DNA from 2 places in the Bacillus thuringiensis genome. Region 1 is predicted to be linked to the other one. Evidence: a T-box and tRNA genes for the amino acid it is inferred to sense, from the RefSeq annotation. Region 1 holds a T-box; the other holds one or more tRNA genes.

Region 1 (13,190 bases):
CTATCATTTGCGCGTGTATAGTTAAATTGTAAATTCGTAGATTTTGTTTTCGCTTTTGAAGAAATCGTTACATATTCTCCAATTAAAAATCCTGTTCCATCTAAACCTTTTAACGTAACAGTTTTCAGTTGGTTCGTTAGAGCTGTTGAATCTGCATCGTTATTATCTTTTAAGCCTACTTTACTACCGCTAGATACGACTGGGTTAGGTAAAAATACTTTTCCTGACCCTTCAGCTTTTCGGTTTATATCAACCTTTTTAATTAACTTTCCATTTTCTGCATCAATAAATGTTTCCCATGCACCAAATGGATTATTAGAATGGACTACAACTTTATATACTGGACGAGCAATTCCTTCTTCAACAATATATCCGAACTCTTTATCTGTAGGAGCCCATAAATTTTGCTCACTTGCTTCTCCAACATACGCCATTGATTTTTGTATTGCATCTTTTTCACTAATTTTTGTCGTTACTTCCTTCACACCTGTAACAGGCTGATAATCAGAAACAGCGAGTACTCCCTTTCCCTCTCCGTTAAGCGTAACTGTTATTTGTTTTGAAAATACAGGTGCACCATTAACAACTTGTTGGAACCTAACATATGAAGCTACTGACGTTTCTGTTGTAGAAATATATTGCAAGTCTGAAAGGTCTGTTTTCAATCCATACTGCGCAGCATTTTCTTTTAAATATTCAGTTGCTTTTTTCTGTGGCGAATAAGCTTCTAACTTTACTTGCTGTTGTTTTTCCAATGCCGAAACCGTAGAAATCGTCCCCATTACTAACGGTACAGTCATTGCCATTGCCACCATTTTTTTATTAAACATAGAACCACTCCCCCTAATAAAGTAGCTCAACCTTATCCCATTACCACTAGGCAATCATTCCCCACAAAATGGGGGGATAAAAATTGAATCTACGAGTAATTCTCTATAAACACTTCTATTACCTTTTCATTTAGGGTAAGTGAAATTTTCTCAATATTTATGTGTAAAGTGAACACAATACTTTAGAAATATATTTCTAAAGCAATTCCTTAACTCTTAAACTTTTTAAATGACTTTGTAAAAAATAGGCTACTTTTTACCTAACGGTAGGTTGAAAAAAATATTAATGAATGATACGATTTATATAACCTTTTTTTAGGAGGCTTTATTATGAGCAAAAGTGAAGAAACACTCTCTTCAATTATGGAAGCAAGCTATCGACTGTTTGCCGGACATGGTATTACCAAAACGACTTATTCAATGATTGCTGAAGAAGTCGGAATTGCTAAACCGTCCATTTATTATTACTTTAAATCTAAAGATGCATTAATCGAATGTATTTTCACAGAATTATGTGCTGCGATGCAGTTTTCTTCCTTCTTCCATACAGAAGAGTTTACGAAAGAAAATTTTATTGAGAAATGCATTGAAATTGGATTCAAAATAATTGATGAACAGCAGAACGATCCTTATTTTAATCGTGTGTTGCAAGAATATGTATTACTATCTTCAAGAAATGATATGTACAAAGATCGATTACTAACTGTGCAAACAGAATATTTACAAGGATTTGAATCCCTCCTTACAAAAGCAAATGAGCTTCAATTGATTGAAAATAAAAATCTAGTTTCAAAAGCTCATATGTTAGCATTAGTGCTTGATAATGTCGGGAATTTTATGATGTTACATGTGGATATAGATTATAGACAAATATGGATGGAAGCTGTAAACAGTATTTTTGAAAGAAGGGATTGAATTGAATACTAAAAAACGAATTATCGGCTTAGACTTTGCTAGGGCCTTGGCGATGTTTGGTATGCTGCTTGTTAATTTTATGGTGATAACAGGTGCAGAAGGAAATGGTCCCCCATTTTTAATAACTTTCATGTCACTTTTTGAAGGTAGAGCTTCTGCCTTGTTTGTTATACTTGCTGGAATTGGCATATCTTTAATGACTAGATCATCTGTTGCTAGCAATGAAAAAATAAAAATTTCTAATAGCCGAAAAATCATCTGGAAACGGGCACTATTCTTATTTATTTTAGGATTATTTTTATACGTAATGGAGTGGACTGGGGATATATTACACTACTACGGTGTTTACCTTTTCGTTGCTGCATTACTCATTACAGTCCGAAAAAAAGCATTACTCTTGTTATCTATTATTATCCTACTCTTGGCACAATCTCTTCAGCTTACTTTCAATACTTTCGAAGGTTGGGGAGGCCCTACTCCATTTATAAACTATGTAGACTTCTGGACAATAAACGGTTTTCTTCGCAATTTATTCTTTAATGGTTATCACCCTTTTTTCCCATGGTTTTCGTTCTTCTTAATCGGTATGATAATTGGCAGATTAGATCTTCATAATAAAAAGATTAGAGATAGGTTGCTCTTGCTCGGTATTACATTCACCATACTGATAGAACTTTTATCAAAAGGGCTCACATACTACTTCATTCCACACATTGGCAAAGAAGCTGCTACATTTTTGTTTAATACAGGACCCATTTTACCAAATATATTATATATTTTATCAGCTACAGGATCCGCTATTGCTATATTAATACTTTGCCTCTATATCACTGAAAAATATGAAAATAATTGGTTTGTTACTTCCATTATACAAACAGGTCAATTAACATTAACTCATTATGTAAGTCATGTATTTATCGGGATTGGGACATTAATTCTATTCAATAGAATGGAACATCAAACACTACTTTTCGTTTTATTATTTGCTACTGTATTTTTCATTTTCAGTATTTTGTTTAGCGTATTATGGAGAAAGAAATTTTCTAGAGGACCTATTGAATGGATTATGAGGAAATTAGCTAGTTAATTTACCTCCATACGAAAAAGGAAGTTGGAATCATTCCAACTTCCTTTTTCCTTTAATTAGCTGCACTTAATTTAATTCTAAGTTTTGTTTCACCTAAAGAAAGTTCATCGTCTTCGTTCGTTAAGTGACCAAATGTAAATTGTTTAACGAGTAAGTTTTCTTCCAATAAATCTTTATGGTTCGTTAACGTTCGTTGTAGTTCTTCTTCTGTATCGAGAATAACATCGACTCGTAAATTAACTGGTAAATTCAACTGTTTACGATATTCTTGAACCGCACGAATGAATTCACGCGCTACTCCTTCTTGTAACAATTCTTCCGTTACATTCGTATCTAACATAACCGTATATTGTCCGTTAGTCGTATTAGAGAATCCTGATTTTGCAACTTTTTCAACTAACACATCTTCAGCAGTTACAACTACTTCTTCTCCTGGTGTTGCTTCGTAAACTGCTCTTTCTGTTGATACAAAGTTTTGTACATCTTCTTGTGATAATTGTTTTAGCCAACCATTCACTGCATTCACATTTTTACCGAATTTCGGCCCTGCTGTTTTAAAATTGAGCTTCAATTGATATGATGTGTATTTTGTTTCATCGAGTTCAACATGGAACGCTTTTACATTTAACTCATCCATAACGATATCACGATAAGATTCCCAATCCATATCATTCTCGTTATGCTCAAGTAATACAAGTTCTGCTAGCGGCTGTTTTACTTTTAAAGAATGCTGATTACGGTTACTTCTTCCAAGTTCAACAACTTGTAAAACAGCATCCATTTCCGCTTCTAATTTCGGCTGAAGTAGTGATTCATTTACAACTGGATAATCAGCTAAATGAACACTACTTCCTTCTAAATTAAGATGAATGTCTTCCGCGACAAACGGTGTGAATGGTGCAATTAATTTACTAATTGTTACAAGTACTTCATGAAGTGTCTCATACGCAGCAGCTTTTTCAGCGTTCATACCAGATTCCCAGAAACGATTACGTGAGCGTCTTACATACCAGTTACTCACTTCATCTACAAGTGCTGCAATTTCACGAGCTGCATTCGTAAATTGATAATCATCAAGTGCTGTTCTCACTTTTTTCGTTGTACTATGCAATCTTGATAATACCCATTCATCCAATTTCGTACGCTTTACATCATACGTTTCTTTCGGGTTATACTCATCTAAATTTGCATATAAAACGTAGAAGCTATACACATTGACTAATGTATCTACAAATTTAGATTTCGCTTCCAGTACGGTTCTTTCAGAAAAACGCTTCGCATTCCACGGAGCACTATCAACAAGTAAAGCCCATCTTAGCGCATCTGCACCAAACTTATCTACTAAATCAACTGGATCTAGTGCATTCCCTTTACTTTTAGACATTTTCTGCCCTTCTTCATCTAAAACATGCCCTAGTGATAACACTCGTTTATACGGTACTTTTCCTGTATACAGTGCTGAGACTGCTAATAAACTATAAAACCAGCCGCGTGTTTGATCAATTCCTTCTGCAATAACATCAGCTGGAAACTGCTTTTCAAATAACTCTTTATTTTCAAATGGGTAATGATATTGTGCAAATGGCATGGAACCACTATCAAACCAAACATCAATTACTTCTGGTGTACGATTCATTGTGCCTCCGCATTTTTCGCAGCAGACTTGAACTTCATCTACATAAGGCTTATGCAATTCTAAATCTTCCGGTGTTTCTTTCGTACTATGCTTTCTTAATTCGGCAATGCTTTTCGGCGCAAACTGATGATCACAACTTTCACATTCCCATACGTTTAATGGCGTTCCCCAATATCTATTTCGGCTAATATTCCAGTCCACCATATTTTCTAAAAACTTACCAAAACGTCCATGTTTCATATGATCCGGATACCAAGTAACAGAATCATTATTTTGTAAAAAGGTATCTTTAATTGCAGTTGTTCGAATTAACCAACTTTCTCCTGCATAATAAAGTAGTGGTGAATCACAACGCCAGCAATGCGGATAGCTATGTTCATATTTTTCTTTATGATACAGTAAACCTTCCTTAGCTAAATAACGAACAATGTCAACGTCACAATCTTTTACAAATTTACCTTTCAAAAATGGTACCGCTTCTGTATACTCACCTTTTTCATCTACAACGTGCAAGAATGACAATCCTTCACTTTGAACAACTCTATAATCGTCCTCTCCATATGCTGGAGCAATATGAACAAGTCCTGTACCACTATCTGCCGTTACAAACTCTGCTGCGATAACGCGGTAACCATTTGTAACTTCTTTCATCGGAAATGGCGCTGTATAAGATATGTTTAATAATTCTTCGCCTTTATGAACAGATAATACTTCATAGTTTTCTTTTAATACTTCTTGTACACGTTCTTTCGCAACAATGTATACATGACCTTCTTGTTTTGCTTTAACATATTCCATATTTGGATGTACAGCAAGCGCTACGTTTGCTGGAAGTGTCCAAGGCGTTGTTGTCCAGCCTAAGAAATACTCATTTTCACTATCTTTCACTTTAAACTTCACAGTTGCACTTAAATCTTTTACTGTTTTATACCCTTGTGCAACCTCATGTGAGCTCAATGAAGTTTGGCAGCTTGGGCAGTATGGTGAAACTCTATGTCCTTTATATAACAATCCTTTTTCATGGATCGTCCCCAAAATATGCCATACACTTTCAATATATGGATTCTCTAAAGTTACATATGGATCATCCATATCTACCCAATAACCAATACTTTCAGTGAATTCACGCCACTGCTTTTCATATGTGAAAACACTCTCTTTACACTTTTGAATAAATGGTTCAATGCCATATTCTTCGATCTCATGTTTACCAGAAATACCAAGTTGCTTCTCAACACCTAGTTCTACAGGTAAACCGTGTGTATCCCATCCTGCTTTTCTTACTACTTTATAACCAGCCATCGTTTTATATCTTGCTACTAAATCTTTAATTGCCCGACCAAGTGCATGGCCGACGTGTGGTAAACCGTTCGCCGTTGGTGGTCCTTCATAAAACACAAACGATTGTGCGCCTTCTCGATTCTGAATTGATTGTTCAAAAATGCTTTGTTCGTTCCACTGCTTACGAATACGTGTTTCTCTCCCTACAGCTGACTCTTTTACATCTACTTTCTTCATCTACAATCACTCCTTTGAATGTTTTAAAAGCACACAAAAAACCCGCCCCTATGAAGTAGGGACGGGTTTACCCGCGTTACCACCCTAATTCTATTAGCTTTTCACTAATAGCGCTTAGCAACGTACTATCATACGTGTTCTTTGTAACGGTAGACATCCGTCCGGGCTTACTCACTTTCAGCCTCGGCTCCTCGGAGATGATTTTCAAATAACGTCTGCCCACCGGCTTTCAGCAATATACCGGCTCTCTGGAGAACAGTTCACTATTTTACTCTTTCTCGTCTTCAGATTTGTATACTTTATTAAAAGTTATTTTATGCCATTTGACAACTAATTGTCAACTAATTCAAAATATATTCTTATCCTTATCCCCTATTCTTATACAATTACTTTTCAAATTCTCGCAATGCTGCTAAATTTTCATCATCCTCAATAAGTTCAGCAAAGAATCCCGATTCATCCTCACGAAGGACAATTTCAAGCTCTTCCTTCGCCTCTTCATTTCTATTTAACTGTGCTAAATAACAAGCACGATCATATCTTGCTAACAAATCACTTGCATCCATTGTTAATACTTCATTTGCTATTTTTTCTGCCTTTAGTGTTTGGCCGGCCCCATGATATGAAGACGCTAAAGAAAGAAGAATTACTGTTTCATTTCGATGATGTATAGAAGCATTTTCTAATACTTGAATTGCCTCTTCAAACCTTTCTTGACTTTGGTACATTTCTCCTAAAGCAAGAAATGCTCTACTTACGAACGGTGTTTGCTCCGTTAATTGTAAGGTAATCTTTTCTGCTTTTCTTTCTTCCCCTGCTTTAAAGAATACTTGTGCTTGCAGAAGAAGAGTATCATAATCATCTGGTAGTTCTCGAACCATTTGCTTCGTTAATTCCAAAGCATCTCTTAACATATCTTCTTCCTCGCACTCAACGAAAAGATTTACAAGTTGCTTCGCTACTTCATAATCCCATTTATTTTCTAGTGACGTGTGCAGAATCTCTATCGCTTCTTTATTCATCTCTACATTCTCATAAAATAGCGCAAATCGCTGTGCTGCCATACTATTTTTCGGATTTAACTTTAAAGAGATTTCATATAAATCAATTATCATAGTAACCATTGAAATTTCTTTCGCACGATTTTTCATACGATAAAAAGCTCTCGTAATGATAGATCGTTTCGGCTGTTCATGCAGCTGGCGTTCAATCCATATTTCCGTAACCGCAGCTGCAGCATACATGAATGCTGTACTTCTTTCTACTTTTTTCACCTTTAACGTATGAAGAAAATCTCGTATGTTAGACAATTTTTTATGTTGCTCTACTGCTTTTACATAAACATCAAATATACGTTCATTATCAAAATCTTTTTGTATTACTTTCATTGCAACTTCAATTGCTTTTACATTTCTTTTTTTCACTAATACTTTTGCATAATGATATAGAACTTCTATATGCTCACCATCTAATTGTAGTGCGTATTCAATCTGTGCTTGTTCTTTATCTATTTCATTCATCGCTCCGTACACATATGCAATCGCATCTAAACGCCATATTTCAGGTACTTCTTCCTCTAATTGTTCTAGTTCAGTCAGCAATTCTTCCTGAAGATTCATATCTACTGAAAGCTGTGCCAAATATTCCATATTAATATGCAACGGCTCTTCCTTCATCGCCTGAACCATATGACTTTGTTCTTTAGAACGGTTTTCTTCTTTTTCGTATATTTCCGCAAGCTGTAAATGTACACCTACGAAATTTCCATCAAGCTCTAAACATGTTTCATACGCTTGTTTTGCTTCCGTCAATTGCCCTAATGCCATAAGTGTTTCACCAATTCGGTAATACGGTAATGCCGTTTCCTTTTGTTCTATCTCCTTATTATATCTTTTCATCGCTTGGCCGTACTGTCCAATAGATTCATATAAAATACCTGCATAACAACCGTACTCACTTACTTCATTTCTTTCTTTGTGTAAAGTTCTTAAAAACGCTATACCTCGTTGTACAAATTCCGTTCCTTTAATTCGATTCACATATTCATCTAACGCACTTGCTACATTATAATCGCTTTTCTTTATACCATTTTCTAACTTAGATAGCGCTACTTTAAACCCTTCTTCATTTCCACCAAGTTCAAGTTCAGCATCCCATAAAACCATTCCTGCATTCATGAGGAAATCTTGGCTCTTTTCAATTTGCTTCTCAAGACCAAGAATGTATTCTTTTGCTTCCTTGTATTGTTCTCTTGCCATATACACTTGTGTAAGTCCGAAGTGAGAATAAACATCCTCATCGTTTTCTTCTAAAGCACGCTTATACAATACTTCTGCTTCTTCCAAGCTATCATTTTGAAAATGATAGTCACCTAATTTTACGTAAAGAGGTGCTTTATCATCACAGTTCTCAATACCGTTTAATAAAATTTCTTTCGTACTTTCCTCATCCTTCAAATCAGATTCGTATATTTCCGAAAGTTTCGTATAAATGTAAGGTGCATTACTATCCAAATGAATCGCTACTTTAAGCCCTTTTATTGCTAAATATAATTTCCCTAGTTGATGTGCACATCTCGCTCGTTCATACCATACATGTGCTTCATATTTATACTCTTTTAACAAGTCATTAAAGATTTCATATGCTTCTTCATATCTTTCTAAATCTATTAATATTAAACCGTGATTCGTTAAAGTGAACCTTTCAGGACTGCGCTCTAACGCAACTTGTGAATATTGCAATGCTTTTTCAGATTGATCAATATACATATAGGATAAAGCGAGAAAACTCCAAGCAATAGGCTGATCTGCGTCTAATTGTAACGATGAACGAAAGCTTGAAATCGCTTCTATATAACTTTCCTGCTCAAAAGCATATCTTCCGTTTATTAAATGATATAAAGCACGATTATTTTTCTTCTCAACGCTTGTCAGCATTTGCTCCGCTTTCTCTACTTCCTGAAGACGAATAAAACACTGTGCACCATGCAATTTAACAAAGTCCGAGTTCGGAAACTTTTCCTTTAACTTATCGATACAATATAAAATAAATTCTTTATCTACTTCAACATCTAAGTGCTTTATCGTATATAACCACGTATTTGGATTATCGCTCGTTTCTTTTAAAAATTGTACTAAGTTACTAATTCCCTCTTTATCCTGTTCATCTAAATGATCCGTAAGAGAAAAAATAGATTTAAAATAACGATTTTCTTCCTCACTTAGAAACGCTAGTTGCGCCTTCTTTTCTTTCGGAACAAACGTGATTGCTAAACAGCCTGTATAACGATATTTTTCTTGTAATTTACTATATTCCACAAGAACTGGTTCTATAAAGTTTGGATCTTGAACATAGAAAGCTTGCAATGTATCATCATATCCAGATAGAACTTGTACGTGTGAAGCATGCTCAATATCTATACTTAATAAAACAGGAATTCCTTCATCAATCAGTCTCTTATAATTCTCTTCATTCCCTTTAAAATAACGATATTCATAACCTAATTCTTCTAAATAAGAAACAGTATCTGAAAACTTCGATCCTGTCATATCAAAAATAAACTCTGCTATTTCATCTTGTGTACGTGTCTCTCCCCATATACGCAACATCATCTCTAAACTTGTCGGAACACAATAATTATCCTTTTGTACAATAGGAACTATCGGCAAGTGAACCTTTTTTCCATCCGGATTTTTTTCTAAATTATGATATAAAGATTCTTTTAAACTCTTTTCTTCTTTTAATAGCTTTTGTAAATCTGCAAATTTATTCATTTTGTACAGCGCTTCTGCACGTAAATGTACAAAGTAAGTGTTATAAGCATGATATGGCAGCTGAGTATTTATGTTATCTATTACCGCTAACATCTCTTCATATTGCTCTAAATCTAATAAATACTTTACCTTCTCAAAATGAAAATATGGTACTTGTGGGAACTTTACAATCGCATCATTAATTAACTGTATCGCACGTTTTTGTTCTCCTTTATTTGCATACAATTGTGATAATAAATAGGTAGATAACTCTTCACAATCTTCATGCTGCATGCCAGCAATAAATTGTTCTTCCGCTTTCTCCCATTCGCCTGTATGCATATAAACGTAGCCCCATTTATCAAACACTACGCGCGTACTGTACTCCTCTGCTTTTTGCATATACATTAGCGCTTCTTCATTTCTTTTCATTTCTAAAAGACATCGTACTAACGTAAAATATGTTTTCGCTAAAAAATCGGCATCTATTTCTTCTTTATTACTCTCTTCTAAAGTTTCTTTTAACAGCTGCTCTGCTTCAAGAATTTTCCGCTCATCAATTAACTCATCACAATATAAAGAGAGCGTTCTCATATTTGGGAATTTTTTATAAGCGTAGCGAATGAGGAATGAACTGTATTGGTGCATAAGCCCTTCATCAGTAAGACGAATTAATATGTCAAACTCCTTATGCGAAGGAATATTAGCAAGCCACTTCTTCACATAGGATAAAGTATTCGTTTCTTTTATATATGCAATTTCATTATTTATTTCCTGTAATCCGTCTACAAATCTCTTATCTTTCAAACACGCTTCTAACTGCTTAAAATCTAGCATGCATTCACCTCGAATTTATATTTAAACTGCTACTTGCTTAGATTTTACACACCATATAGTATGTATTCAACTAAAATCTCTTATAATGGATGGTATTAATTAATATTATTCAAATTTATAACAAAATATAGTAAAAATGATTGTTTTTCTCCGTATTTTGTTTAATTATATGGAATGACGTAACATGCGGTTTTTATCTTGTAGAAGCTGAAATCAGTACATAAAATTATATTGGCGATAATTCAAATATATCAGCGATTCTTTCATTTTATCGGCGATTTTCAAATTATATCGACCGATTCTTAACATATATCAGCGATTATATGTCGAATATCGATTTATCGACATTAAACAACAATTCTTATATATCATATCTTTTAACATACTATATCACCAAATGTAATTTTCATATTCGGAGCATACACTAAAGAAGAATGCACATGAAATATTTTATAAAATCGTAGTTCAGCTTCATATTGAGTTAGCGCATTATCATATGTTAATCCTCTGTCTATTAAACGTTCTATAAATTGCTGCTTATCACCTGGATTCCCTGCAATCCCCTCTTCTTTTAATGAATGATACAAACTTTGTTTATCATTATGGTGCATATTAGAATCTAAAAAGTTCACTTTATCACTTACTCTACACTCAATATTTTTCACACCTAATTCACTTAAATACATCGGTATTTTCATACCAATATTTCCATCTTTTCCACTCCTCTGCGTGTCACTTTCAAATAAATTCTGCAAAATGCCTAGCTGGATAAATTCCGATTGGTTCTCTCCATCCAAAGTGTATGAAGACATATTTGATATCCAATGTGGTTCAAAACAGATTATTTTCCCGCCACTTTTAACTGAATGAATCATTTTTTGTAGCATCGTTTTTGGTGAACTCATATGTAATAAGAAGGCATGACAAATTGCTATATCGTATGTATCGTTCAATTCAATTTCTATAGCATCTCCCTCCAGAAATTCTGACTCGTACGGAAGTAAACGAAACAACTCTCTCGCTTCAGCTAATAATGTTTCTCCACTATCAATGCCTGTATACTTTGATCCTTTTGGAAGTAAAGGCATTAATAATAAGCCTAAATAACCATACCCACAACCGTAATCAACAATATGTACGGGCTTAGTAATCTTCCAAACCATATTTACTAAAAAGCGGACATAATCGTCGTTGTAATCTAAATCTCTTGTGTTTTTTAAATACGTTAGTTTACTGTTCCAATCGTACGTTTCCAAGTTCAACGCCTCCTTTTTATATATGACATTACAATTCTCCATTTAATACGGACATTCCTACACCTGAAACAACTCTAGAAAAGTTTAGATTTAATAAAATAAAACTTCTGCTTTCACATTTTCTATGAAAATAAATAGGCATACATATCTACTACGATACGTATACCTATTTGTTTTACATCTCCTCAGGAGCATCCACCCCAAGTAGACGTAATCCTTCTTTTAATACAACTGTCACAGCATACACTAATGCCAGTCTACTGTCTTTCTCTCCGTTCTCTTCTAATATACGAACATTACCGTAATATTTATTGAACGATTGTGCTACATCTAATACATATTTCGAAATAATCGATGGCTCATTTTTATTGAAAGCTGCTTCAATTACTTGTGGGAATTTGTTTAGTAATTTTACGACACTCCAGCTATGATCGTCTTTTAAAGCAAACGTACATGTTTCAAATTCTACACTTTCTTTTCTTAAAATAGAGCAAGCACGTGCATGTGTGTACTGTACGTAAGGGCCTGTTTCTCCTTCAAATTTCAGCATGTTTTCTAATGAGAATTCAATATTGTGCATACGCTCATTTTTTAAATCGTGGAAAATAACCGCCCCTACACCGACTTGCTTTGCTACTACTTCTTTTTGTTTTAAGTTTGGATTTTTCTCTTCAATATTTTGTTTTGCAAGGTCGATTGCTTCCTCAAGTACTTCTTCAAGTAAAATAACTCTTCCTTTACGTGTCGACATTTTCTTGCCGTCTTTTAAAATGAAGCCAAATGGTACGTGTTCCATACCATCAACCCAAGTATAGCCAAGTTTTTTTAATACAGTGAAAAATTGATTGAAATGTAAGCTTTGTTCTGGACCAACAACATATAGCGCTTTATCAAATCCATAAGTGTTTTGACGATATAAAGCAGCCGTTAAGTCACGCGTTGCATAAATCGTCGCACCATCTGATTTTCTAATTAAACAAGGCGGCATTCCTTCTTCTTCTAAATTAACGACTAATGCCCCTTCTGATTCTTCAAGCAACTCATGTTCTTCTAAAATCCCAATAAAATCTTCCATTTTATCATTATAGAAAGCTTCGCCTTGAAAATTAGTAAATTCCACACCGAGAAGTTCATAAATACGAGAAAATTCTTTTAATGATTCGTGACGGAACCAATTCCAAAGTTCAACTGCTTCTTCATCGCCTTCTTCTAGCTTTTTAAACCAAGCACGTCCTTCTTCTTCTAATTCATCATTCTCTTTTACTTCTACATGAAACTGAACATATAACTTAAATAGCTCACGTATTGGATCCTCTTTCACCACTGCTTCATTTCCCCATTTTTTATAAGCCGTAATTA
Region 2 (8,177 bases), 1.3 Mb from region 1:
ATGCCTTGACACTAGGAGTCGATGAAGGACGGGACTAACGCCGATATGCTTCGGGGAGCTGTAAGTAAGCTTTGATCCGAAGATTTCCGAATGGGGAAACCCACTATACGTAATGGTATGGTATCCTTACCTGAATACATAGGGTATGGAAGACAGACCCAGGGAACTGAAACATCTAAGTACCTGGAGGAAGAGAAAGCAAATGCGATTTCCTGAGTAGCGGCGAGCGAAACGGAACATAGCCCAAACCAAGAGGCTTGCCTCTTGGGGTTGTAGGACATTCTATACGGAGTTACAAAGGAACGAGGTAGACGAAGCGACCTGGAAAGGTCCGTCGTAGAGGGTAACAACCCCGTAGTCGAAACTTCGTTCTCTCTTGAATGTATCCTGAGTACGGCGGAACACGTGAAATTCCGTCGGAATCTGGGAGGACCATCTCCCAAGGCTAAATACTCCCTAGTGATCGATAGTGAACCAGTACCGTGAGGGAAAGGTGAAAAGCACCCCGGAAGGGGAGTGAAAGAGATCCTGAAACCGTGTGCCTACAAATAGTCAGAGCCCGTTAATGGGTGATGGCGTGCCTTTTGTAGAATGAACCGGCGAGTTACGATCCCGTGCGAGGTTAAGCTGAAGAGGCGGAGCCGCAGCGAAAGCGAGTCTGAATAGGGCGTTTAGTACGTGGTCGTAGACCCGAAACCAGGTGATCTACCCATGTCCAGGGTGAAGTTCAGGTAACACTGAATGGAGGCCCGAACCCACGCACGTTGAAAAGTGCGGGGATGAGGTGTGGGTAGCGGAGAAATTCCAATCGAACCTGGAGATAGCTGGTTCTCCCCGAAATAGCTTTAGGGCTAGCCTTAAGTGTAAGAGTCTTGGAGGTAGAGCACTGATTGAACTAGGGGTCCTCATCGGATTACCGAATTCAGTCAAACTCCGAATGCCAATGACTTATCCTTAGGAGTCAGACTGCGAGTGATAAGATCCGTAGTCAAGAGGGAAACAGCCCAGATCGCCAGCTAAGGTCCCAAAGTGTGTATTAAGTGGAAAAGGATGTGGAGTTGCTTAGACAACTAGGATGTTGGCTTAGAAGCAGCCACCATTTAAAGAGTGCGTAATAGCTCACTAGTCGAGTGACTCTGCGCCGAAAATGTACCGGGGCTAAATACACCACCGAAGCTGCGAATTGATACCAATGGTATCAATGGTAGGGGAGCGTTCTAAGTGCAGTGAAGTCAGACCGGAAGGACTGGTGGAGCGCTTAGAAGTGAGAATGCCGGTATGAGTAGCGAAAGACGGGTGAGAATCCCGTCCACCGAATGCCTAAGGTTTCCTGAGGAAGGCTCGTCCGCTCAGGGTTAGTCAGGACCTAAGCCGAGGCCGACAGGCGTAGGCGATGGACAACAGGTTGATATTCCTGTACCACCTCTTTATCGTTTGAGCAATGGAGGGACGCAGAAGGATAGAAGAAGCGTGCGATTGGTTGTGCACGTCCAAGCAGTTAGGCTGATAAGTAGGCAAATCCGCTTATCGTGAAGGCTGAGCTGTGATGGGGAAGCTCCTTATGGAGCGAAGTCTTTGATTCCCCGCTGCCAAGAAAAGCTTCTAGCGAGATAAAAGGTGCCTGTACCGCAAACCGACACAGGTAGGCGAGGAGAGAATCCTAAGGTGTGCGAGAGAACTCTGGTTAAGGAACTCGGCAAAATGACCCCGTAACTTCGGGAGAAGGGGTGCTTTCTTAACGGAAAGCCGCAGTGAATAGGCCCAAGCGACTGTTTAGCAAAAACACAGCTCTCTGCGAAGCCGTAAGGCGAAGTATAGGGGGTGACACCTGCCCGGTGCTGGAAGGTTAAGGAGAGGGGTTAGCGTAAGCGAAGCTCTGAACTGAAGCCCCAGTAAACGGCGGCCGTAACTATAACGGTCCTAAGGTAGCGAAATTCCTTGTCGGGTAAGTTCCGACCCGCACGAAAGGTGTAACGATTTGGGCACTGTCTCAACCAGAGACTCGGTGAAATTATAGTACCTGTGAAGATGCAGGTTACCCGCGACAGGACGGAAAGACCCCGTGGAGCTTTACTGTAGCCTGATATTGAATTTTGGTACAGTTTGTACAGGATAGGCGGGAGCCATTGAAACCGGAGCGCTAGCTTCGGTGGAGGCGCTGGTGGGATACCGCCCTGACTGTATTGAAATTCTAACCTACGGGTCTTATCGACCCGGGAGACAGTGTCAGGTGGGCAGTTTGACTGGGGCGGTCGCCTCCTAAAGTGTAACGGAGGCGCCCAAAGGTTCCCTCAGAATGGTTGGAAATCATTCGTAGAGTGCAAAGGCATAAGGGAGCTTGACTGCGAGACCTACAAGTCGAGCAGGGACGAAAGTCGGGCTTAGTGATCCGGTGGTTCCGCATGGAAGGGCCATCGCTCAACGGATAAAAGCTACCCCGGGGATAACAGGCTTATCTCCCCCAAGAGTCCACATCGACGGGGAGGTTTGGCACCTCGATGTCGGCTCATCGCATCCTGGGGCTGTAGTCGGTCCCAAGGGTTGGGCTGTTCGCCCATTAAAGCGGTACGCGAGCTGGGTTCAGAACGTCGTGAGACAGTTCGGTCCCTATCCGTCGTGGGCGTAGGAAATTTGAGAGGAGCTGTCCTTAGTACGAGAGGACCGGGATGGACGCACCGCTGGTGTACCAGTTGTTCTGCCAAGGGCATAGCTGGGTAGCTATGTGCGGAAGGGATAAGTGCTGAAAGCATCTAAGCATGAAGCCCCCCTCAAGATGAGATTTCCCATAGCGTAAGCTAGTAAGATCCCTGAAAGATGATCAGGTTGATAGGTTCGAGGTGGAAGCATGGTGACATGTGGAGCTGACGAATACTAATAGATCGAGGACTTAACCATATAATATGAAGCAAATGTTATCTAGTTTTGAGAGAACATAAAAAACTTGTTGACTTTTAAAGTAAATAAGTTATAATAATGATTGTCTCAAAAGAATAATGTCTGGTAATGATGGCAGAGAGGTCACACCCGTTCCCATACCGAACACGGAAGTTAAGCTCTCTAGCGCCGATGGTAGTTGGGACCTTGTCCCTGTGAGAGTAGGACGTTGCCAGGCAAAATGGAGGATTAGCTCAGCTGGGAGAGCACCTGCCTTACAAGCAGGGGGTCGGCGGTTCGATCCCGTCATCCTCCACCATATATGTCGGAGGGGTAGCGAAGTGGCTAAACGCGGCGGACTGTAAATCCGCTCCTTCGGGTTCGGCAGTTCGAATCTGCCCCCCTCCACCATTCTTAATTAATGGGCTATAGCCAAGCGGTAAGGCAACGGACTTTGACTCCGTCATGCGCTGGTTCGAATCCAGCTAGCCCAGCCATTAAGAGCCATTAGCTCAGTTGGTAGAGCATCTGACTTTTAATCAGAGGGTCGAAGGTTCGAATCCTTCATGGCTCACCATTTTTAATAAAACATGCGGGTGTGGCGGAATTGGCAGACGCACTAGACTTAGGATCTAGCGCCTTTGGCGTGGGGGTTCGACTCCCTTCACCCGCACTTTTAATAAAATAACTCATACATGTCTTGCGGAAGTAGTTCAGTGGTAGAATACAACCTTGCCAAGGTTGGGGTCGCGGGTTCGAATCCCGTCTTCCGCTCCAATTTTCAATATGACATGCCGGGGTGGCGGAACAGGCAGACGCACAGGACTTAAAATCCTGCGGTGGGTGACCACCGTGCGGGTTCGACCCCCGCCCTCGGCACCATATGCGCCCGTAGCTCAATTGGATAGAGCGTTTGACTACGGATCAAGAGGTTAGGGGTTCGACTCCTCTCGGGCGCGCTTTTATTAACGGGAAGTGGCTCAGCTTGGTAGAGCACCTGGTTTGGGACCAGGGGGTCGCAGGTTCAAATCCTGTCTTCCCGATATTCAAAAAAACATGGGGCCTTAGCTCAGCTGGGAGAGCGCCTGCCTTGCACGCAGGAGGTCAGCGGTTCGATCCCGCTAGGCTCCACTTTATTTAATATATGTCTCGGAGGTATACCCAAGTTCGGCTGAAGGGATCGGTCTTGAAAACCGACAGGCGGTGAGAATCGCGCGGGGGTTCGAATCCCTCTACCTCCTCCATTTTTTTTATGATTTAGACATATAATAATAAAATATTTATTTTTTCCTTCATGGAGGTATACCCAAGTTCGGCTGAAGGGATCGGTCTTGAAAACCGACAGGCGGCGAGAGTCGCGCGGGGGTTCGAATCCCTCTACCTCCTCCATTTTTTAATTTCATATTGTCGCGGGGTGGAGCAGCACGGTAGCTCGTCGGGCTCATAACCCGAAGGTCGCAGGTTCAAATCCTGTCCCCGCAACCAAATGGTCCCGTGGTGTAGTGGTTAACATGCCTGCCTGTCACGCAGGAGATCGCCGGTTCGACCCCGGTCGGGACCGCCATTTATGTTGGCTCGGTAGCTCAGTCGGTAGAGCAGAGGACTGAAAATCCTCGTGTCGGCGGTTCGATTCCGTCCCGAGCCACCATTTTTTTTATGCCGGCTTAGCTCAATTGGTAGAGCAACTGACTTGTAATCAGTAGGTTGGGGGTTCAAGTCCTCTAGCCGGCATCATTTAGGGGCATAGTTTAAAGGTAGAACTGAGGTCTCCAAAACCTCCAGTGTGGGTTCGATTCCTACTGCCCCTGTAAAGTATATGGGCCTATAGCTCAGCTGGTTAGAGCGCACGCCTGATAAGCGTGAGGTCGATGGTTCGAGTCCATTTAGGCCCACCATATATTATTCCGCAGTAGCTCAGTGGTAGAGCTATCGGCTGTTAACCGATCGGTCGTAGGTTCGAGTCCTACCTGCGGAGCCATGGCCCGTTGGTCAAGTGGTTAAGACACCGCCCTTTCACGGCGGTAACACGGGTTCGAATCCCGTACGGGTCATAAAAAAAAGAGTCAGCATTATGCTGGCTCTTTTTTATTTTGTTGATCCTTTTTATCATGTTACTTTCCAGAAATAAATAAAGGGATTTTGGAAAAGCTATGGTATGTATAAAAAGGAGGAAATAAATAATGACACGAGTTAGAGACTTAATGAGTACCCATATTGTACATTGTACACCGCTAGACAATGTATATGAGGCAGCTGTAAAAATGAAGGAAGAATCGGTTGGATTAATTCCTGTTGTTGAAAATGAGCAAGTTGTTGGGCTTGTTACTGATCGAGATTTAGTTGTTCGAGGGATTGCTGAAAAACATCCTGGATCTAATAAAATTACAAATGTAATGACAACAAATATTATCTCAGTTTCTCCAAATGATCCTATTGAAAAAGCTACAGAGCTAATGGCACAGTATCAAATTAGACGGTTACCAGTAGTTGATAGTGGTCAGCTTATTGGTATGTTAGCACTAGGAGATTTAGCTATAAGGGAATCGGCAGATGATCAAGCTGGATTTGCCTTGAGCGAAATTTCAGAGCGTACAGAGTAAATTGAAACTTTAATTAACCGAGATTTTAATGGTTACTCATAAAGAGCTAAACTATATATAAAATTCAGATGCATTATTCTAGCATATATGGATTAAACTAATATGTTAGCGTGATGTATCTGAGACATTATATAATAAGTATATGGTTAATAATTTCGACAGTTTTTTAAAATTTGTTATTCTTAATTTTTAATAAGAGAAAAGATGATATACTGATAGATATAAGTATTATGAGAGATTTTGAATATAACAATATTAATTTTTAATGGTGCGATAATAACTTAATATTTCCTACATAGATGAAAGGGAAGGGGAATTATATGAAGGCTGTACAGGGCGATCCAAATTGGAATTTGGTTACAGATACATATATAGAACCAAATAATTTCGCTGAATTATTTTCTTTGCTTGTACCTTGTCACCCAAAAGGTGAGGGGAAAGAACGAACTATATTAGTATGGAAAGAGAAAGAATTTTATAAAGAAGAAAATTTAGCCGCATTTATTGTATATGGCATGAATAAAGTAAAGAATTTACCGCAGTTTCATAAAGATGAAATTCCAACTTTAGTGCGTATTCTTCGCTTATGCCAAGAGATTGGTTGGTATGAAGAAGCAAATGCTTTTATGATAGCACAAGGATTAGCTGAGTTTGTTCATACTTCATTGGAATATGAAACATGGGATCTTTTGACGCAATCAGTTGCTTTAAACTATTTAATTATTAAATATCGTATCGGCGAATTGACAGATAGAGATATTAAAATTTGGGATAGAGTTAAATTTAATGAAAAATGTATAACAGATTGTAAACATTTATTATCTCATAAAGAAGTATTGGAATTTACATTCTTTTATATGTGCAAGAGAGCAAAATCATTATCAAAAGAGCAATTAAATAGTGATATGATGAGTTTAGCAATGTATTGTAATACTTTTGTATATGATTTATATACACATGATTTATTACGGAAATATCGCAAGTGTACAGATTTCCTATCATATTATGGGCCTAGTCAGGCAGTTTTAGCATGTCAAAGAGCTGTATTATCTCAAATTTCCGATCGCTTAGACCCGTTAAAGACAACTCATGTAGATGATTATTTATATGTGATGAAAGAAATGATGGAGCATATGACGATAGGAGTAATGGATCGATATGGTCATTTTATTGGAAAGCTACTATCTTATGTGCCATTTTTCGAAATGATACAAGTTCCACAGCATGCATATTATTGTGAAGAGTTACTGTATATTTGTAAGGGCATTGAATATAAAGAAGAAACACTACGCAATTATATATTTATACAATTACATGATTGTTTACCATCATTCTTTAGGCTATTTCTTAAAAATAAGCGTTACGCAACGATTCATGATATTCTTTTCTATTGGTGCGATGATGAACAACGAATGAGCTTAGAGAAAAAATATAATTTGAGCTTTATTTATGAAAAATATGCTTGTGGATAAACAATATTTTCGATATGAAAAATTAATATAAATTAAAAAGGATCTCCGGTTTATGTGAGATCCTTTTTTGTTAGTAAAACAAGGAGAAAGTGATTAAGACAAGAAACAACATTCCATATAGGAGAAGTTGTGCAGTGTAACTTCCTTGTATACCAAAAAAAGTATTAGCTTTTTCATACAAATTCAATATGTATTTTATTGGAGTATCTTTGAAAGATTGGTACACAGTGTCTCCTCTTTCTAAGCTTCTTGTTTTTGTTTTTGGTTATAAGGGACATTAATATATCTAGCTACAAATAACAAAACAGCCATAAAGAATACTGGAAATACAGTAGATAAATAAAAGCCATTACTAATTATATTTGTTATGAGAGCACTCAAAAGAAAAATAGCATTATAAATATGGGCAATTTTTTGTTTTAGTTGTACTTGAAATGATTCCATCATAATTTCTAATGCAACAAAAGCAATAATAATAGATAAAAATACAATGTTTGTATTGTAAATGATTAAACAACAGATTAAACCTAAAAAGGCTACGTATTCAATTATAAGAGGTATATTGCGTGGCATACAATTTACCTAACTAAATATGGCAGTGGATTTACTGCATTTGTTTTTTCAAAATTCCATTCTCCATTATGTAATTCAAAATGAAGATGTTGCCCGTATGAATGACCTGTGTTTCCCATATGACCTACTAATTGTCCAGTTTGTACTTGATCACCAGTTTGTACAGTGCGATCCTTCATATGGGCATAAACAGTTGTATATAATTTCCCATTGATTTGATGCGCAATGAACACAACATTTCCATAGCTAGCTGAATAATAAGATTTCACAACTTTACCTGCAGCAGCAGCTTGGATAGAGACGTTCCCTGGAGCGGCAATATCTATACCATAATGCATTTGTTCCCAGCGTATATCAAAGGTTGAGCTAATTCTTCCTTGAGCAGGGAATTTGAAAGCAGCTGGAATAGATGAAGGTTGCTCTGTTTTAGCTTGTGGTTGATTTTGTACTACATAGTGTTTTGCTACATATCCGTATCCTGTGCCAAAACGAATTTTATACCAAGTTCCTACAGTTTCTACTACTTGTACTTGTGTACCGTTTTGTAATGAACCGAGTAGAGCGCTACTTGTACTAGTGTTGCTACGTACATTCAGATTAGGTGTTGCAACAGTATATTTTGTATTATTTTGAACGGTGATTCCTTTTACTAAGGGCT

The links. The T-box of region 1 lies ahead of ileS (isoleucine--tRNA ligase). A T-box ahead of a tRNA ligase gene usually reads a tRNA of that ligase, here a tRNA-Ile.
Positions count from the first base shown of each region.
Region 2: it encodes a tRNA-Ile, which carries the amino acid that the T-box ahead of ileS (isoleucine--tRNA ligase) is inferred to sense. The anticodon was not compared.

Region 1 covers NZ_CP012099.1:2,069,986-2,083,175, reverse strand. Annotated here, with positions in the region: gene AC241_RS10890 (M36 family metallopeptidase) at 1-830, opposite strand, end outside; gene AC241_RS10885 (TetR/AcrR family transcriptional regulator) at 1,161-1,745, shown strand; gene AC241_RS10880 (DUF418 domain-containing protein) at 1,747-2,832, shown strand; gene ileS (isoleucine--tRNA ligase) at 2,885-5,986, opposite strand; T-box leader at 6,041-6,280, opposite strand; gene AC241_RS10870 (bacteriocin-processing peptidase family protein) at 6,373-10,575, opposite strand; gene AC241_RS10865 (class I SAM-dependent methyltransferase) at 10,953-11,831, opposite strand; gene argS (arginine--tRNA ligase) at 12,007-13,190, opposite strand, start outside.
Region 2 covers NZ_CP012099.1:742,766-750,942, forward strand. Annotated here, with positions in the region: rRNA gene AC241_RS03750 (23S ribosomal RNA) at 1-2,895, shown strand, start outside; rRNA gene rrf (5S ribosomal RNA) at 2,997-3,112, shown strand; tRNA gene AC241_RS03760 (tRNA-Val) at 3,118-3,193, shown strand; tRNA gene AC241_RS03765 (tRNA-Tyr) at 3,202-3,285, shown strand; tRNA gene AC241_RS03770 (tRNA-Gln) at 3,297-3,371, shown strand; tRNA gene AC241_RS03775 (tRNA-Lys) at 3,376-3,451, shown strand; tRNA gene AC241_RS03780 (tRNA-Leu) at 3,467-3,547, shown strand; tRNA gene AC241_RS03785 (tRNA-Gly) at 3,577-3,651, shown strand; tRNA gene AC241_RS03790 (tRNA-Leu) at 3,668-3,756, shown strand; tRNA gene AC241_RS03795 (tRNA-Arg) at 3,760-3,833, shown strand; tRNA gene AC241_RS03800 (tRNA-Pro) at 3,844-3,917, shown strand; tRNA gene AC241_RS03805 (tRNA-Ala) at 3,933-4,005, shown strand; tRNA gene AC241_RS03810 (tRNA-Ser) at 4,026-4,118, shown strand; tRNA gene AC241_RS03815 (tRNA-Ser) at 4,171-4,263, shown strand; tRNA gene AC241_RS03820 (tRNA-Met) at 4,283-4,359, shown strand; tRNA gene AC241_RS03825 (tRNA-Asp) at 4,363-4,438, shown strand; tRNA gene AC241_RS03830 (tRNA-Phe) at 4,447-4,522, shown strand; tRNA gene AC241_RS03835 (tRNA-Thr) at 4,533-4,605, shown strand; tRNA gene AC241_RS03840 (tRNA-Trp) at 4,612-4,682, shown strand; tRNA gene AC241_RS03845 (tRNA-Ile) at 4,693-4,769, shown strand; tRNA gene AC241_RS03850 (tRNA-Asn) at 4,778-4,852, shown strand; tRNA gene AC241_RS03855 (tRNA-Glu) at 4,854-4,925, shown strand; gene AC241_RS03860 (CBS domain-containing protein) at 5,055-5,474, shown strand; gene AC241_RS03865 (DUF3965 domain-containing protein) at 5,795-6,946, shown strand; gene AC241_RS03875 (hypothetical protein) at 7,187-7,519, opposite strand; gene AC241_RS03880 (SH3 domain-containing protein) at 7,525-8,177, opposite strand, start outside.